4 regions of the Planococcus sp. VCh962 genome follow, and region 3 is predicted to be linked to each of the others. Evidence: riboswitches for the same ligand, from Rfam matches in the RefSeq annotation. Region 3 holds a riboswitch; each other region holds the start of a gene.
The links. A riboswitch is a leader RNA that binds a small molecule or an ion and turns the genes downstream of it on or off. The one in region 3 is predicted to bind lysine.
Positions count from the first base shown of each region.

Region 1 (4,199 bases), on a different contig from region 3:
GACGGTTTTTTAACTGAAGCTTATGAAGAAGTTCAATTAAAAAGAAATGTAATCCGTATAACGCTGAAAACTGATCTCCGTGAAAAAGCATAACCGCTGAAAACCCACTTCATTTTTATGAAGTGGGTTTTCCTATTCTTATTGTTCAATAATAATTTCATTTTCCCATTATAAACATCTGATTAATTGTCATTTATCTGACATACATCGTGGATAGAATATTTTTATGGTCGGCATCCGATGGTTATTGTGGCTTTTTATACACATGGTGCGTGATGGATTTTTAATTGTACTTGAAAATTTTGTGGATTAGCACACTCGAATACGTTTGCATTTTTATTCCGATAAGCCGAACGCATCGTGCAAAGCGTTCGCTGATTTTTCCATAGCCGCTTCCGGCACTACAACCGAAATTTTTATTTCTGAAGTGCTGACCATTTTCACTGGGATCTCGTGCAAGCGGAGAATATCGAACATTTGTGCAGCAACTCCGGGATTTGAAACCATGCCGGATCCGACAATCGAAACTTTAGATAAGCCCACTTCGTAGTTGGCGCTGGAGAAACGGATATCTTGCTGAAATTCATTTAGCACCCGTTTCGTTTCCTCCAAGCTGTCTTGTTTAATGGAAAACGACACAGACGGCGGAAATTCATCCGTGATGCTTTGTACAATGATATCAACATCGATATGGTTTTCTGCCAGTTTTGTAAAAATGCTTGCCAATGAACCATTGAATGGTTTTTCATAGGAAACGGTCACCCGTGCAATTCTCGGTTCAAATGCTACGCCTCTGACAATAAGATTTTTCTCCACAGTGATCACCTCTTGTATGATTGTGCCCGGTTCATCCGAATAGCTTGCTCTGACCGACAACGGGACTTTATTGTTTTTCGCAAATTCGACCGCACGGGGATGCAGGACACCTGCACCAAGGTTGGCAAGTTCGAGCATCTCATCATATGAAATTTGCTCGAGTTTGCGTGCACCCGTCACAGATCGTGGATCTGATGTATAAACACCATCAACGTCGGTATAAATCTCGCATTTATCGGCCCCTAGTGCTGCTGCCAATGCGACTGCAGTCGTGTCGGAGCCGCCACGGCCCAATGTCGTGATGTTGCCAATCCGGTCAACTCCCTGAAATCCGGCAACCACACAGAAGTAGCCGTTATTCAGCACACCTTCCAAGCGCTCTGTATGGATGGTTTCGATGCGGGCATTGCGCGGAACGGATTCTGTTTCAATGCCTGCTTGCCATCCAGTGAACGACAATGCTTCATGCCCCAGTGATTTGAATGCCATAGCAAGCAAAGAAATCGTTACTTGCTCACCTGTTGCCAACAGCATATCCATTTCTCTTTTCGGCGGTTCAGCAGAAATTTCCCCTGCCAGTTGGAGCAGCGCATCTGTCGTTTTGCCCATGGCTGAGACAACAATAACTACACGATAACCTTTTTCTTTTTCAAGGATGGCCCGTTTGGCCACTGCAATAATTTTTTCCGGTGTTGCAACAGATGTTCCGCCAAATTTCATTACGATCGTCTTCATTTCATCCACTCCCACATTTTTAAGATGTGGCTCTCAACATGCCGGGCACCGGGTGCCTGGCAATAAAAAAAGGCAGCTCGCCGAAATTACGGCAAGCTACCTCTTTTATCATGTACGAATACGAAAAACGTCCATGTGAGATAGCCCTCCAGAGATTAACTCTGACAGCCCGGCACTTCTTAAATGCCGGACCAGCATACGGGTTTGCAAAAATCCCGCACACTTCGGCGACCGCCCCTTTCTCTACCCTTCACAGATTCTGCAAATCTCTGAGTAGATACTATTGACGTTCGCGCCTCTATCATCACTTTTCCAAGTGATTTAATTATGTTTTTACGATAGCATGTTATTGCTCGCTTGGCAATGCCTGCTGAGCAAAATGCTGCTGAATGGATTTGGCCAGGTTCTCAGGCATGCCCGCCTGGCGCAGTTCTTCGATTGTCGCTTCTTTTATCTTTTTGACAGAACCAAAATGCTTTAACAATTGTTGCTTACGCTTTGGTCCTACGCCTTCTAAGTCATCGAGTGCTGATTGAATGGAATTCTTCCCGCGCAATTGCCGGTGGAACGTAATAACAAAGCGGTGTACTTCGTCCTGGATGCGCTGCAGCAGGTAAAACGCTTCGCTCGTCCGTTTTAACGGCACTACTTCAACGGGATCGCCATAAAGAAGCTGCGATGTTTGGTGCTTGGCATCTTTTGCAAGGCCGGCAATCGGTATCGATAAACCAAGTTCGTCTTCCAAGATTTCTCGAGCCGACTCCATCTGCCCTTTCCCTCCGTCAATGACGATCAAGTCCGGAAGCGGAAGGCCATCTTTTAGTACACGCGAGTAGCGGCGCCGAATCACTTCACGCATCGCAGCGTAATCATCCGGTTTCGAGGCATTGCGGGTTTTATATTTGCGGTAATCTTTTTTCGACGGTTTGCCATCGATAAACGTGATCATTGCTGAAACGGCATCTGCCCCTTGGATATGGGAGTTATCAAATGCTTCAATCCGGAGCGGTGTCTCAATATTCATAGCCTCTCCCAATTCAATGCAGGCGCCTACTGTCCGTTCTTCCTGGCGCTCAAGCAGTTGGAATTTCTCTTTTATGGCAATTTCCGCGTTTTTTTTCGCCAATTCCACCAAATCCTTTTTCTTGCCGCGCTGAGGCACCAGCACACGGAGATCGAGCCATTCCCGGATCAAATCCGCGTCTGCCCCTTCCGGCACAAGAATTTCATTGGGTTTCATATGATGCGACTGCTCGTAAAATTGGCCGAGATAGGTCATAAATTCTTCTTGCGGATCGCGATATAACGGAAACAGCGAGACATCGCGCTCTATCAGCTTGCCTTGGCGCACGAAAAACACCTGTACGCACATCCAGCCTTTGTCGATGGCATAGGCAAAAACATCGCGGTTGGTAAAATCGTTCATCGCCATTTTCTGTTTTTCCATAACCGTTTCGATATGGACAATCTGGTCCCGATATTCTTTAGCTCGCTCAAATTCCAGGTTCTCAGCAGCTTCCGACATTTTTTCAACCAATTGCTCTTTGACTTCGCGGAATCCGCCGTTCAAAAATTTTGTGATGCCGTCAATCATATCTTGGTAGGTTTCCTGTTCCACCGGTTTGATGCACGGCGCCAAACACTGCCCCATATGGTAATAAAGACAGGCACGGTCCGGCATTGTATGGCATTTTCGCAATGGATACAAGCGGTCGAGCAGTTTTTTTGTTTCACTGGCGGCATAGGCATTCGGATAAGGGCCGAAATACTTGCCTTTGTCCCGCTTCACTTGCCGTGTGATGATGAGCTTCGGATGGCGCTCACCTGTGATTTTCAAATAAGGATAGGTTTTGTCGTCCTTCAGCATGATATTGTATTTCGGATCATGCTTTTTGATCAAGTTCAGTTCCAGAATCAATGCTTCTTTTTCCGAACTGGTCACAATATATTCAAAATCCTCGATTTCTCCTACCAGCCGCTGTGTTTTGGCGTCATGGCTTCCCGTGAAATACGATCGCACGCGGTTTTTCAGCACTTTCGCCTTGCCGACATAGATAATCGTATTTTGGCGGTCTTTCATCAAATAACAGCCAGGCTGGTCTGGAAGTATCGCTAATTTATGTTGGATTAATTCGTTTGCCATAGTCTCACCCTATTAAAAAACCGGGCACCATTGCTGGACCCGGTTTAGAATTATGCGTGTTGGTTAACCAATTCTGCTAAAGCTTCTTTTGGTCTGAAACCAACCACTTTGTCAACTGTTTCTCCGTCTTTCATCAACAAAAGAGTCGGAATTGACATGATGCCATATTTGCCGGCTGTTTCTTGGTTTTCGTCAACATCCACTTTAACGATTTTCACTTTATCGTTCATTTCTGCATCCAACTCTTCTAAAACTGGAGCAATCATTTTACAAGGTCCGCACCAAGTAGCCCAAAAATCTACCAATACTAAACCTTCTGAGATTTCTTGTGAAAAGTTCTGATCTGTACCGTGTACAATTGCCATGAATAATTCCTCCTTAGTAGTATAACCAAACTCTGAATTGATTATAGCATGCACTATTTTCACTAGCTATTTATTTGCCTAAGCTTACTTTACCCTAAATATAGGAAATCAAACGAAAAGCGGCCCAAGTGTTAATGGCC
Region 1 covers NZ_JBYLHS010000001.1:1,295,075-1,299,273, forward strand. Annotated here, with positions in the region: gene AC3AQ9_RS06565 (YslB family protein) at 1-93, shown strand, start outside; gene AC3AQ9_RS06570 (aspartate kinase) at 337-1,551, opposite strand; lysine riboswitch at 1,685-1,860, opposite strand; gene uvrC (excinuclease ABC subunit UvrC) at 1,898-3,694, opposite strand; gene trxA (thioredoxin) at 3,745-4,059, opposite strand.
Region 1: linked by a shared signal. The riboswitch ahead of AC3AQ9_RS06570 (aspartate kinase) and the one ahead of dapA (4-hydroxy-tetrahydrodipicolinate synthase) in region 3 are both predicted to bind lysine.

Region 2 (4,199 bases), on a different contig from region 3:
GTCATCACCTTCCTTTAATATATAATACCGCTTTAGGGTTGTATAGGAATGTATTGGAAAGAAGGCATGAAAAATAGCCGGCAAACTCTAATGGGAAACTGTTCCATCAAGCGGGTAGAACCCTAAGGGATAGATTGACCTATGTTTTCCGGAAGTATATGATAAAAATAACCTTCCAGATAGCATCTTAGAATAAAGAAAAACTGGATTCAAGCAGCGGGCTTCCCACAGAGTGTTGGTTCATATACTCAGAGCTTGGCTTGCTGTTAAAGTGGGATAAAGTTAAAACATGTTATTGAAGGTTTCTTATTTTTTTACTGTGTTCTGTGTGAATAGTTTGCTTACAGCTAAACCAATCAAGGACAGGGGGCCAGAAAAATGAGTACAAAAGAATACGTGAAGAACTTTATCAAGGACCGGAACATCGCCTCCATTACGCCAACTTCAAAAATGGGTGTACGGGAAGTGTGTGAAAAGATGGATTTGAGCAAAAAAGTGGTGATTGTCGAATACGGGCCTGCTACAGGTGTATTTACAAATTACCTGCTCGAGCGCATAACCCCGGATTCCATGATCATTGCGATTGAACTCAATGATAATTTTGTTGAATACTTAAAAGAAAACACCCGGGACCCGCGCTTGAAAGTTCATCACGACAGTGCGGAAAATGTACATGAGATCGTCAACCAGCACGGGATTGAAAAAGTGGATTATGTGATTTCGGGCATCCCGTTCTCGTTGATGGACGAAGAAACCAGGGAAAACATCGTGAAAAGAACAAGCCATGTATTAAGGCAGGGAGGGAAGTTTCTGCCTTACCAAACCTTTTTCCAAAAAGATGAACATTTGATGGTTTACCTGCAGGACTATTTTTCCAATGCCCAAGGTAAATTCTTCCTGCGCAACCTTCCTCCTATGCGGGTATATGAAGCAACTAAATAATCCAATCATATTAAAAGGCAAGCCTGCTCCATCAGGCTTGCTTTTTTCTTTTCCTCAAAAAGAGCGGAAGCTAATTTGATCAAGCCATGAAAGCTTATATATGGATTCAATGGGTGTATACTTGTAAATAAAACTTGAGGAATTTGAGACATACTATAGAGCCGCTTCAAGGCTTTTTGGGGGAGAAAGAATGTTTAGTAATATTAGGGTAGAAGAGCTGATTCCGGTCATCGAAAACGAAGAAATGGTGCTCATTGATGTCCGGTCGCCATCTGAATATAAAAACTTCACTATACCGGGAAGCATCAATATTCCTTTTTTTGATGATGCAGAACGGGCGGAAATCGGAACGCTTTACAAACAAGTCAGTGTAGAAGCCGCAAAAGAACGCGGGCTGGAAATCATTTCAGCAAAATTGCCGGAATTTGTGCGGGCATTCAAAGAAGTTGAAGGGGATAAGGTGGTATTTTGCTGGCGCGGAGGCATGCGCAGCAAAACGACAGCGACTCTGTTGAGCTTGATGAATGTCCATGTCCATCGCCTTGAAGAAGGTATCCGTGCTTACCGGAAATGGGTAGTCGCCGAGCTGGAGCAAAAGGAAACCCCTTCTCAAGCATTTGTCTTGAATGGCTTAACCGGAGCAGGAAAAACAAGAATATTAAAAGCGCTGCAGGGCGAAGGTTATCCCGTCATTGATTTTGAAGGGATGGCCAATCATAAAGGGTCTATTTTTGGCCAGATTGGGATGGAGCCGCATAACCAGAAAGTCTTTGATTCGCTTCTTGTTCATCAGCTGAGAAAACTGTGGAACTTTTCTTATGTGTTGTTTGAAGCGGAAAGCCACCGCATCGGAAAAGTAGTGATTCCACCATTTTTAAGCGATTTGAAAAACCGGAGCACCCATTTGTTCATTGATATGCCAATGGAAGAACGAGTGAAAGAAATTTTGGAAGATTATCGTCCTTCGGAATACAAGATAGAATGCATGGAAGCATTTCAGCGGATTAAATCGCGGATTCATATGCCCATCGCCAAGCAAATTGAATCAGATTTGGAAACAGGCGATTTTGCTTCGGCCATTCAGCTGCTGCTGGAGCATTATTACGATTCACGATACAAGCATACAGGACTCCAATACCCGGATTCTCAGAAAAAGTTCTTGGTGGTCCGCAATATTGAAGAAGCCATTCAAGCCGTAAAAGAAAGTATCCCACGCCCTTTCCAAATGAGGGAAACAGCAAGTACGAGCGAGCAGATGAATAGATTCAATCGATAAAATAAGCGCACTGAACTTTTTGCATGAATCCATCCATAAAAATAGGATTGACAGATAAAATTTATCAATGTAGACTATGAAAAACATGAATTGAATATGACCTCACACTTTTTGCAGTGAGGTAGAGGCGCGACGTTTAACGGTCCTTAGAGGAGTTCGAGAAAATGATGATTCTAAGGAGAAGGAAAGGTCGCCGAAGTGTGCAATAGCTCTCACTATTGCATGCTGGGTCTGCAGTTAATAGCTGCAGGACTGTCGCAATGGATTTCCCGATTTATTGCGAAGTGCTATCTCATCCAGGGACGAAGAAGAGGATTTAGGGCAACTATGTATAGTGCGATCTGAGTCTACCTCAGGTCTTTTTGTGCAGAGTTGCCCTTTTGTATATTCAATTGCCATCAAGGTGCCAAAAAACAAAAGGGGAGAGTTTAGTTATGAAGAAAAAACTGACGTTATTTTCAACCATGTTTCTGTCAACGATGTTGCTATTGTCAGGATGCGGATCAAACGAAGGGGCAGGCAGCGGCGGGTCATCAGAAGAATCTGAGACATTCAAAGTGGGAATGGAAGCAGCTTATGCGCCGTTTAACTGGACACAGGGAGATGACTCCAACGGTGCAGTGAAAATTTCAGGAAATGCTGAATATGCAGGCGGTTATGATGTGGAGATTGCCAAAAGAATTGCTGAAGATATGGGCAAGGAATTGGAAATTGTAAAAACGGAATGGGATGGCCTGGTGCCAGCCCTGACTTCTGGCAAAATTGATGCAATCGTTGCCGGTATGTCTCCAACAGAAGAGCGCAAAGCAACTATTGACTTTACAGACCATTACTATACGTCTGAGTTGGTTATGGTAGTTAAAAAAGGCGGCGAATACGAAGGGGCAACTTCACTTTCAGATTTCAAAGGAGCTAGAATAACTGCACAGCTAAACACATTCCATTATTCGGTTATTGACCAAATCGAAGGCGTTTCGAAAGAGACTGCGATGGAGAGTTTCCCTGCTATGCGGGTAGCGCTTGAATCCGGCGTTATCGATGGCTATGTGTCGGAACGGCCGGAAGCGGTAAGTGCTTCTGCTGCAAATGAGAATTTTGCCATGGTGGAATTTGAAGATGGCTTTGAAACCTCTCCAGAGGATACAGCAATTGCAGTCGGACTTGAAAAAGGCAGTGAATTAGCTGAACAAATCAATGAAACATTGGCTGGCATTTCTGAAGAAGAGCGCCAGGAAATCATGGATGTTGCAATCCAAAATCAACCAGCTGCCCAATAATGATCAGGTGGTGCCGGCTGCATGTGCATGCAGCCGGTTTTACTTATTTTTAGGAGGAAAATTATGAGCGTTGACTGGATTATCACTATACTTACCAATAACTGGCCGATGTTCCTGCGCGGAGCAGTGATGACATTATGGATTTCAGTAGTCGGAACCTTGATCGGGGCCGCAATCGGATTGATTATCGGCATTATCCACACCTTTCCGATGCCGGAGCGGGGCATAAAGAAAATTATCTTAAAAATAATCAATGGACTCCTTTCAGCCTATATCGAATTTTTCCGGGGAACACCGATGATTGTACAGGCGATGGTCATTTTCTATGGATCTGCACTGGCTTTTGGCATTGACATGGATGTCTTTACCGCAGCTGTATTCATCGTCTCGATCAATACCGGGGCCTATATGGCGGAAATCGTCCGGGGCGGCATCATTTCCGTCGATAAAGGGCAATTCGAAGCGGCACAGGCCATCGGGATGAACCATTTCCAGACCATGATCAACGTCGTTTTGCCACAGGTAATCCGCAATATTTTGCCGGCAACCGGCAACCAGTTCGTCATTAATATCAAAGATACAGCGGTGTTGAGCGTTATCGGGGTAACAGAATTGTTCTTCCAGACAAGAACCGTATCCGGAAATAATTTCCGTTATTTCGAATCATTCTTTATCGCCTGCGTTCTTTACTTCATCATGACTTA
Region 2 covers NZ_JBYLHS010000003.1:97,611-101,809, forward strand. Annotated here, with positions in the region: gene AC3AQ9_RS11715 (class I SAM-dependent methyltransferase) at 379-942, shown strand; gene mnmH (tRNA 2-selenouridine(34) synthase MnmH) at 1,133-2,218, shown strand; lysine riboswitch at 2,333-2,516, shown strand; gene AC3AQ9_RS11725 (transporter substrate-binding domain-containing protein) at 2,653-3,495, shown strand; gene AC3AQ9_RS11730 (amino acid ABC transporter permease) at 3,559-4,199, shown strand, end outside.
Region 2: linked by a shared signal. The riboswitch ahead of AC3AQ9_RS11725 (transporter substrate-binding domain-containing protein) and the one ahead of dapA (4-hydroxy-tetrahydrodipicolinate synthase) in region 3 are both predicted to bind lysine.

Region 3 (4,199 bases):
GCTTTTCCCATAAAACCGATATTGCTCCAAATCCGTGAAAACGTCACTTGGATATTGCGGTCCGCCAGTACCAGTTCAGCACCGGTTTCCTTGGCAGATTCAATCCCCTGAATCATTTCCTGCCCCGGCTTGATGCCGAACTGATCAGCGATGCGGTTCTGGAAAGATGAAATCGCCAGGTTCATCAGCAGGAGACTTGATTTCTTTTCTTTGATGACTTTGAAAATATCGGTTTCCTTCCACTTGCTGTTATCGGTAACCGACTGGTACCGCTGCGCATCAAGTTCAATGCACACTGAGTCCGGCCGTTCCGCTTCAATGACTTGTTTGACCTGTTCTGCACTTTGGCGGGAAACGTGCGCCGTGCCGATCAAAATCAATTCGCGTCCGTCGAGTTGTATGCGTGTAATATTATCTTCATGCATAAATTTTCTTCCTTCATTGAACTTAATTTCTTTCCGTATTTACACGAAAAGACTGTCTATTTCAATAATGAATCACAATGCCGAAAATATCAATGCAACACTCTTCGTTTCACGGTTTTTTTTCAGCGAAAAAGTGTCAAAGATTTTTTGCATTGAACGTATCGCCGCCTTGGATAGTTCCCGTATCGAAGCCTTTATAGAACCAGCGCTTGCGCTGTTCAGATGTGCCGTGCGTAAAACTTTCCGGCACTGCATAACCGCGTGCCCGTTTCTGGATGGTGTCATCCCCGACCGCACTTGCCGCCGTCAAGGCTTCTTCCAGATCCCCTTCTTCCAAAAGGTCCATGCCTTGAGCATGATGCGCCCAGACGCCTGCATAGTAATCAGCCTGTAATTCCAGCCTTACCTGCAGCTTATTATAGTCTTCTTCGCTTAATTGGCTGCGGAGCGGCTGCACCTGCTCCATGACGCCAAGCAAGTTCTGCACATGGTGCCCGACTTCATGCGCAATGACATATGCCATTGCAAAGTCGCCCGGTGCCTGGAATTGCTGCTGCAGTTCATTGTAAAAACTTAAGTCAATGTACAGTTTCTGGTCGCCTGGACAATAAAACGGCCCGACTGCCGCTCCCGCTGTACCGCAGGCAGACTCGACGCTGCCATTAAAAAGCACGAGCGTCGGCTCAACATATTCCAAGCCCTGCTCGGCAAAAACTTCCGACCATACGGCTTCGGTATCCGCCAGCACAACCGAGACAAAATCAGCGAGTTCCTGCTCCTGCTCGGTTTCGACATAAGGTTCGCTTGACTGCGTGCCTGCGCCGGTACCGAGTTCGTTCAAAAGGACTCCCGGATCCCCGCCAAGAAATGCCACCAGCAGGACGATGAGCAATCCCCCGATTCCGCCTCCCGCTACCATCTTGCCGCCTGACGAACCGCGCCGGTCCTCGACGTTTCTGCTGCCCTGCCTGCCTTTCCATTTCATAAAAATCGCTCCTCACGAATTGCACTTTTTAAGCCTATACCCCAATCCACTGGATCTCTAATCCAACTTATTGGAGGCGGTAGATTAAAAAGCGTTCCCGAAAATTGCGGCCTGCTCCCGGCAACGGGATCTCTTCAAACAGTTCAAAAAGAGTCTGGTGCTCCAAATAATCAATATAATCTTCCGATGGGAAAAATAGGATCACATCTACCGGACGCTGTACCTGCTCTACAGATTTCAAAATATTGTTGACGGCTGCCATAAAGATCTGAACCGAAAAAGGATTAAAAAAATAGAACCGGTTGTCTTTCGCATCCACTTTATAATCTTGCGCAAGGCAGCAGCAAAACTCAATTTTTCCTTTCGCTTTTTTCCGCTTTTTCCCGTAAGCCGTCCGGTTATCGAGTGCTTCCCTATAAAAGGTTTCGTCCATCTCGACTCCCACGGTTTCCACTCCGAATAAAGAGTGTACGTAAAAGTTCAGCCGCCCTTTGCCGCAGCCGTAGTCGACCAGCCGGTCTTCCTTGGACAGCCTGTAATGGCTAAAAAGGATTTCCAGCAAGGCATAAGGCGTCGGCTCATAACGGTTATGGTGAAGAGATTCATGGAAGCCTTGCTGGTTTTCGGAAGTCCGGATATTCAACATTTCATCGTATTGGCGTTCATTCATTGTCATCTGCTCCTTACGGTAAAATAATAATTACGGCTCTTGCAATCGGCCAAAGAGTTTGGTAAGGTGAAGCTAATTCAATATTTTCTTGCTTCAGATTTTATGGAGTGAGGATAGAGGTGCAAAAACCATCAGTATATAAATCGAGGAGTATGAGCTCCGATGACGTTTATGGAAAGGGGGATTTGCCGAAGCGGTTAGACACTCATAGTCGACTCCGCTGGGTCTGCATCTAATAAATGCAGGACTGTCATATAGGTGACTATATGGAGGGCTATCTGACGCAAAGAAACGGTGGATAAACATTGTTTCTACGGCAGCAACGAGACCCTCGTTGCTGCTTTTTTGTTTCTCTTTAATATGCGACTGGTCCATCACCTCTGATTTTTGACAAAAAACCAAGAAAAGGGTGGTATTATGAATTTCGGCCAAATTATCACAGCAATGGTTACTCCGTTTGATGCAAATGGAGAAATCGACTTTCCCGCAACTAAAAACTTAGTGGAGCATTTGATCGCAAACGGTTCAGACGGAGTAGTGGTTGCCGGCACGACCGGAGAATCACCGACTTTATCATCAGAAGAAAAAGTGAAACTTTTTAAATTTGTCGTGGAAACCGCGAAGGGCCGCATTCCTGTCATCGCTGGAACGGGATCGAACAATACACGCGCATCCATCGCCTTGACTAAGCAGGCAGAAGATATCGGAGTAGATGGCATTATGCTCGTTACGCCGTATTACAACAAACCTTCACAAGAAGGCATGTTCCAGCATTTTGAAGCGATTGCATCCTCTACCGGCCTGCCAATCATGCTTTACAATATTCCAGGGCGCAGCGTCGTCAATTTGACCGTCGATACAGTCGTCCGCCTATCGGCAATTGACAATATCGTGTCCATCAAAGAAGCGAGCGGCAATCTGGATGCTGCCGCTGAAATTATTGAACGCACACCCGATTCCTTCACGCTTTATAGTGGAGATGACAGCTTAACTTTGCCGATTCTCGCAATCGGCGGAAATGGCATTGTTTCTGTCGCAGCCCACATCATCGGCAATGAGATGCGGGATATGATTTCGAACTTCCGCAACGGCAACAATGCAGCGGCAGCAGCGGCACACCGCAAATTGCTGCCAGTCATGAATGCATTGTTCGCTGCCCCGAATCCGGTGCCGGTGAAAACAGCTTTGAACCTCTCAGGCGTCCAAGTTGGCGGTGTCCGTCTGCCGATGATTCCTTTGAACGAACAAGAAACTCTAACCTTGCGTAAGGTTCTATCTGGCCGCACTGTAAATTCTTGACCCATTAAGACAAAACCGCTGAAGCTATGGCCTCAGCGGTTTTTTATATGCTTTGATTATACTTCTGTCAATCTCTTGAAGGCCTGCTTCAAACTTCCGCCAAGTGCCAGCTGGCTGACATCGATGCCCAGCTGAATCATGGTCTGTGCAATTTCCGGCCGGATGCCGGTCAACACCGCCTGTACGCCGACAAGCTTCAGTGATTCGGTCAACTTAATGATTTGTTCCGCCACCATCGAGTCGACTTTTATTACGCCTGATAAATCGATAATGAGAGTAGAAACCTTCAAACGGCCAGCCGCAAGCAGCGATTGCTCCAGAATATGCTGGGCCCGGTCCACTTCAATGGCACCTACAATCGGCAGGATTGCAATTTGGTCATTCACCGGCACAACCGGCGATGACAACTCGAGAAATTCTTTTCGTGCATCGGCTAAATTCTTTTGATAAGAATTGATATAAGCTGAACTGTACGAATGTGCTGCATGGTCCAGCAAAGAATGGAAAAATTCCATTGTTCCAAAAAGGGTCTCTAGCGGCATTTTCTCGTGCACGGCTTCGGTCTTGATCACTTTTCCGATATGTCTTCGGTAAAGCGATGTTTCCGCCAATGCATCTGCAAGTGACATGCCTTCCTTTAGAAAATAGTTCCCGGTCGCATCTCCCCACTGTGAAATTTCATTGAAAACTGTTTCAGGATCCAGGAAATTTTGAATGGATTTCCCCAAAAGTCCAATAAAACCCATTCGAAAGTGAAGAACCGATTCCAGGATATCTTTATATTGTTCCAGCTCTTCCTGGCTGGCATCTTTTATAGCTT
Region 3 covers NZ_JBYLHS010000002.1:637,458-641,656, forward strand. Annotated here, with positions in the region: gene AC3AQ9_RS10485 (TraB/GumN family protein) at 1-425, opposite strand, end outside; gene ypfJ (KPN_02809 family neutral zinc metallopeptidase) at 562-1,410, opposite strand; gene AC3AQ9_RS10495 (class I SAM-dependent methyltransferase) at 1,478-2,080, opposite strand; lysine riboswitch at 2,187-2,365, shown strand; gene dapA (4-hydroxy-tetrahydrodipicolinate synthase) at 2,498-3,379, shown strand; gene AC3AQ9_RS10505 (STAS domain-containing protein) at 3,436-4,199, opposite strand, start outside.

Region 4 (4,199 bases), on a different contig from region 3:
AAAAATTTATTGAGTGAACGAAAACAGTGGCATGAGGAAGAAGGGGATGTTTGTTTAATCCTTGATATCGGAGACCATGTGGACCGGTCTCATCCATACACTGAAGGGACTTCCGGAAAAGGCAACGTAGAATTATTGAACGATGCTGAGTACGATGCCGTCACCATAGGCAATAATGAAGGTATAACCCTGTCAAAAGAAGAATTGGAAGAATTGTATGTGCAGGCGGATTTCGATGTGATTGTGGCCAATCTATACGAACCGGATGGCCAACGACCGGACTGGGCAAAACCTTACCGGCTGCTGAAAACCAAGGCTGGATTGACAATTGGGCTGGTCGGTGCAACGGCTGAGTTTACACCTTTCTACAAACGGCTCGGATGGGTAATCACCGATGCCAAAGATGCCATTATAGAGGCCGTTGAAGCCATTAAAGATGAAGCGGACCTTATCGTCTGCCTTTCTCATCTAGGTGTGAAAGAAGACGAGTATTTGGCGGAATTATGCCCGGAAATCGATGTGATTCTGGGAGCCCATACCCACCATATTTTCCACGAAGGAAAACTGATTGGCGACACATTGCTCGGTGCTGCCGGCAAATTCGGCATGTATATCGGCCATGTAACAATTGAACCGGCCATACAAGAGAAAAAAGCTGAGTTAATTGAAACGGCCTCACTTCGCGGATCGGACGAAGACTTTAATGATGCGTTGATTGAGCAAGGGAAAGAGCAATTGAATGAGTTGGTCTTTTTTAATGAAGATGAACTGAAAGCGGAATGGTTCAAAGATTCCCAGCTGGCTAAATTGTTCGGAGAAGCATTGCTCGAATTCTCAGGAGCTGATTGTGCCTTATTCAATGCCGGATTATTTATGGAAGATATGCCTGTAGGGGAAACGACCCGATATGATTTTCATAAAATGCTTCCTCATCCAATTAATCCTTGTCTCATCAGTCTGACAGGCGCTGAACTGAAAGAAATCTACCAGCAGTCGCTAAATGCGGAATGGCCCAATATCGAATTGAAAGGCATGGGATTTCGCGGTGCGGTCTTCGGCAATATCATCCGCATCAATTTGGAAATGAAAAACCACCAATTGCTTGTTGGCGGAAAGATTGCAGGGCATGAAGAAGTTTTCCAGCTGGTTACTTTGGATATGTTCACTTTCGGCTACTTTTTCCCTTCCTTGAAACGAGCTCCGAAAAAGTACTTTATGCCTGAATTTCTGCGGGATGTCTTTAGCCAATATTTTCGCAGCAAAGCCTTGAAATGAAAGAAAATTCAAAGTTAACATACATTTGATTTTGTAATAAGATTGGGCTATGCTTACTAAGAATTAAAAATTGATGGGTAGAGGCTGCAAAACTTATAAGTCCGATGTGCGAGTGTGACAACGTTGAACACATCCAAAAGGAAGTTTTGCCGAAGTTCTTTTTTTGCTGTCACTGAAAAAAGAGCTGGGGGTATTCTGAATAAGAATGCCACTGTCGTTTGTGTTGAATCATAGACGAAGAGCTACAGGGTTGTTTGATGTTTTGAAGCACAGACGAATTGTAGAAAGCTGACTGTATCCATTTGGACGCGGTCAGCTTTTTTTCTTTCTTTCTCTTCCATCCTAATAAAAACAGGAGGGATCTTTTCCATGGAAAATACAATTTTTTCGATTTTACCGCCAATCATTGCGATTGTCATGGTGTTGCTGACCCGCCGTGTACTGCTGTCACTTGGGGCAGGAATCGTTGCAGGAGCGCTCATCTTGACTTCGTTCGCCCCACTGGAAGCTCTGCGGGAATTGTTTAACTCATTTGCCATCACTTTTTGGGACGAAGGCTTTAATGCCTATAATGTTTTCATTATTTTGTTCCTATTCTTATTGGGCATTATTACTGCATTTGTCAGCTTATCAGGAGGGAGCCTTGCTTTCGCTGAATGGGCATCCAAGCGTATCAAATCGAGAAGAGGCGCAAAAGTCCTTACGGTGATTCTCGGAATGGTCATTTTTATCGATGATTATTTTAACGCTTTGGCTGTTGGACAAGTGGCTAAACCGATTACCGATCGCTACAAAATTTCACGCGCGAAACTTGCATATTTCATCGATTCGACTGCTGCTCCAGTTTGTGTAATTTCACCGGTATCCAGCTGGGGAGCAGCGATTATCGGTATCATAGCAACTATTTTGGCTGAACAGACCTATGTCCAGTCCTCAGCTTTGGAAGCCTTTGTCTGGATGGCGCCGATGAACTTCTACGCCATTGCCACTTTGGCTATCGTCTTTTTTGTGGCGATACGGGATGTGGACTTTGGAGCCATGAAAAAACATGAGACCCTGGCAATCGTTGACGGTCAATTGTTTAATCCAAACAAAGTGATACCTGGTGAAATGAAAGAAGAATTTCCGTCACATTCACATGGACGTGTCCGTGATCTGCTTTTGCCGATTCTATTATTAGTTGCTGGAACAATCGGTGCGATGGTTTGGACAGGATACCAAAATGCCGGCCAGGTCGCTGATATTTGGCTGATTTTTGAAAACACAGATGTACCAGCCTCACTGATGATAGGTGGGCTACTAGGAGCCCTTACTTCAATTATTCTTTATGTACTTCAAATGAAACGTAATGAAACAGCGAGTGCGACTTGGATTGGAAAAGGGATTGTTGCCGGAGTTAAATCCATGGCAGGAGCCGTCTTCATCCTGATTTTTGCATGGTCATTAAGTTATCTGATTGGAGCGCTCGAAACAGGGATTTTCCTTTCTGAAATTGTTACTGAGAACAATGTTCCAATAGAAATTCTGCCGGTTCTATTGTTTGTGCTGGCAGGGATTATGGCGTTCTCAACAGGCACTTCATGGGGTTCATTTGGCATTCTTTTACCGATTGCTGGGAATATCATGGCCCAAGCTGCACCTGAACTCTTATTGCCGGCATTGTCTGCGGTTCTGGCCGGTGCGGTATTTGGTGACCATTGTTCACCGATTTCAGATACAACCATCCTCTCTTCAACAGGGGCAGGGAGCAATCATATGGATCATGTACTGACACAGCTTCCTTATGCTTTGACAGCGGCTTTCATTGCTTCTATCGGGTATATCATCATAGGCTTTACTGGATCGCTGATTTTCTCCTTAGGTACAGTAATCGTTATTCTCTTGATATTATTCACTGTATGGTCTCGAAGAACCACCATACTAGAAAAACGCGCTAAAATGCTATGATAAAAAAAGCAGAGAACTAGTTCTCTGCTTTTTTATTATTGTAGAAATAGTTTTTTATAAAAACTTTAAGAAATTATCTTTACTTTGAACTGCCCCCTCGTTATACTATTTTTAGATTAGTAAATAATCTGAAAATATACAAACTTCCTATTTTTCTGGAAAGAGAATGGAAGAAAACAAGGAGGAAGGAAAATGGAACGTTCGCAATGGGGTACGCGCGCCGGTTTTATTATGGCGGCTGTGGGATCGGCTGTAGGTCTGGGAAATATTTGGCGTTTTCCGTATGTGGCCTATGAAAATGGTGGAGGAGCATTCTTTATACCGTACTTATTCGCTCTGCTGACGGCAGGGATACCTATTTTAATCATGGAATTCACCATCGGCCACAAATACCGTGGATCGGCTCCACTATCATTCTTTAGAATGAGCGGAAAAAAACTGGAATGGATGGGATGGTGGGCAATCTTTGTCTCATTTGTCATTTCCACCTATTACGCGGTTATTATCGCCTGGGCTATGCGTTACACAATTTTCTCATTCAACCAGGCATGGGGAGAAGATACAGAAGGTTTCTTATTTAATAACTTTCTTCAATTAACTGTTACACCTGGCCAGACCGGCGGAATTGTATGGGGAGTACTTATTCCACTGGCAATTGTCTGGGTGATAACACTTGGCATTCTATTTGCTGGAGTTAAAAAAGGAATTGAGCTTGCGAACCGGATTTTCATTCCGACCTTAGTGGTCATTTTCCTTATTGTAGTAATACGGGCTGTCACTCTTGACGGAGCATCTCTTGGACTTGATGCATTCTTTAAGCCTAATTTCGATGCCATATTGGATCCGACCGTCTGGGTAGCGGCTTATGGGCATATTTTCTTTAGTCTTTCAATTGCTTTCGCGATTATGATCACTTATGCAAGTTATTTGCCGAAGAAATCAGATATCACGAATAATGCATTCATTACCGGATTTGC
Region 4 covers NZ_JBYLHS010000007.1:37,880-42,078, reverse strand. Annotated here, with positions in the region: gene AC3AQ9_RS16150 (bifunctional metallophosphatase/5'-nucleotidase) at 1-1,275, shown strand, start outside; lysine riboswitch at 1,346-1,528, shown strand; gene AC3AQ9_RS16145 (Na+/H+ antiporter NhaC family protein) at 1,645-3,222, shown strand; gene AC3AQ9_RS16140 (sodium-dependent transporter) at 3,415-4,199, shown strand, end outside.
Region 4: linked by a shared signal. The riboswitch ahead of AC3AQ9_RS16145 (Na+/H+ antiporter NhaC family protein) and the one ahead of dapA (4-hydroxy-tetrahydrodipicolinate synthase) in region 3 are both predicted to bind lysine.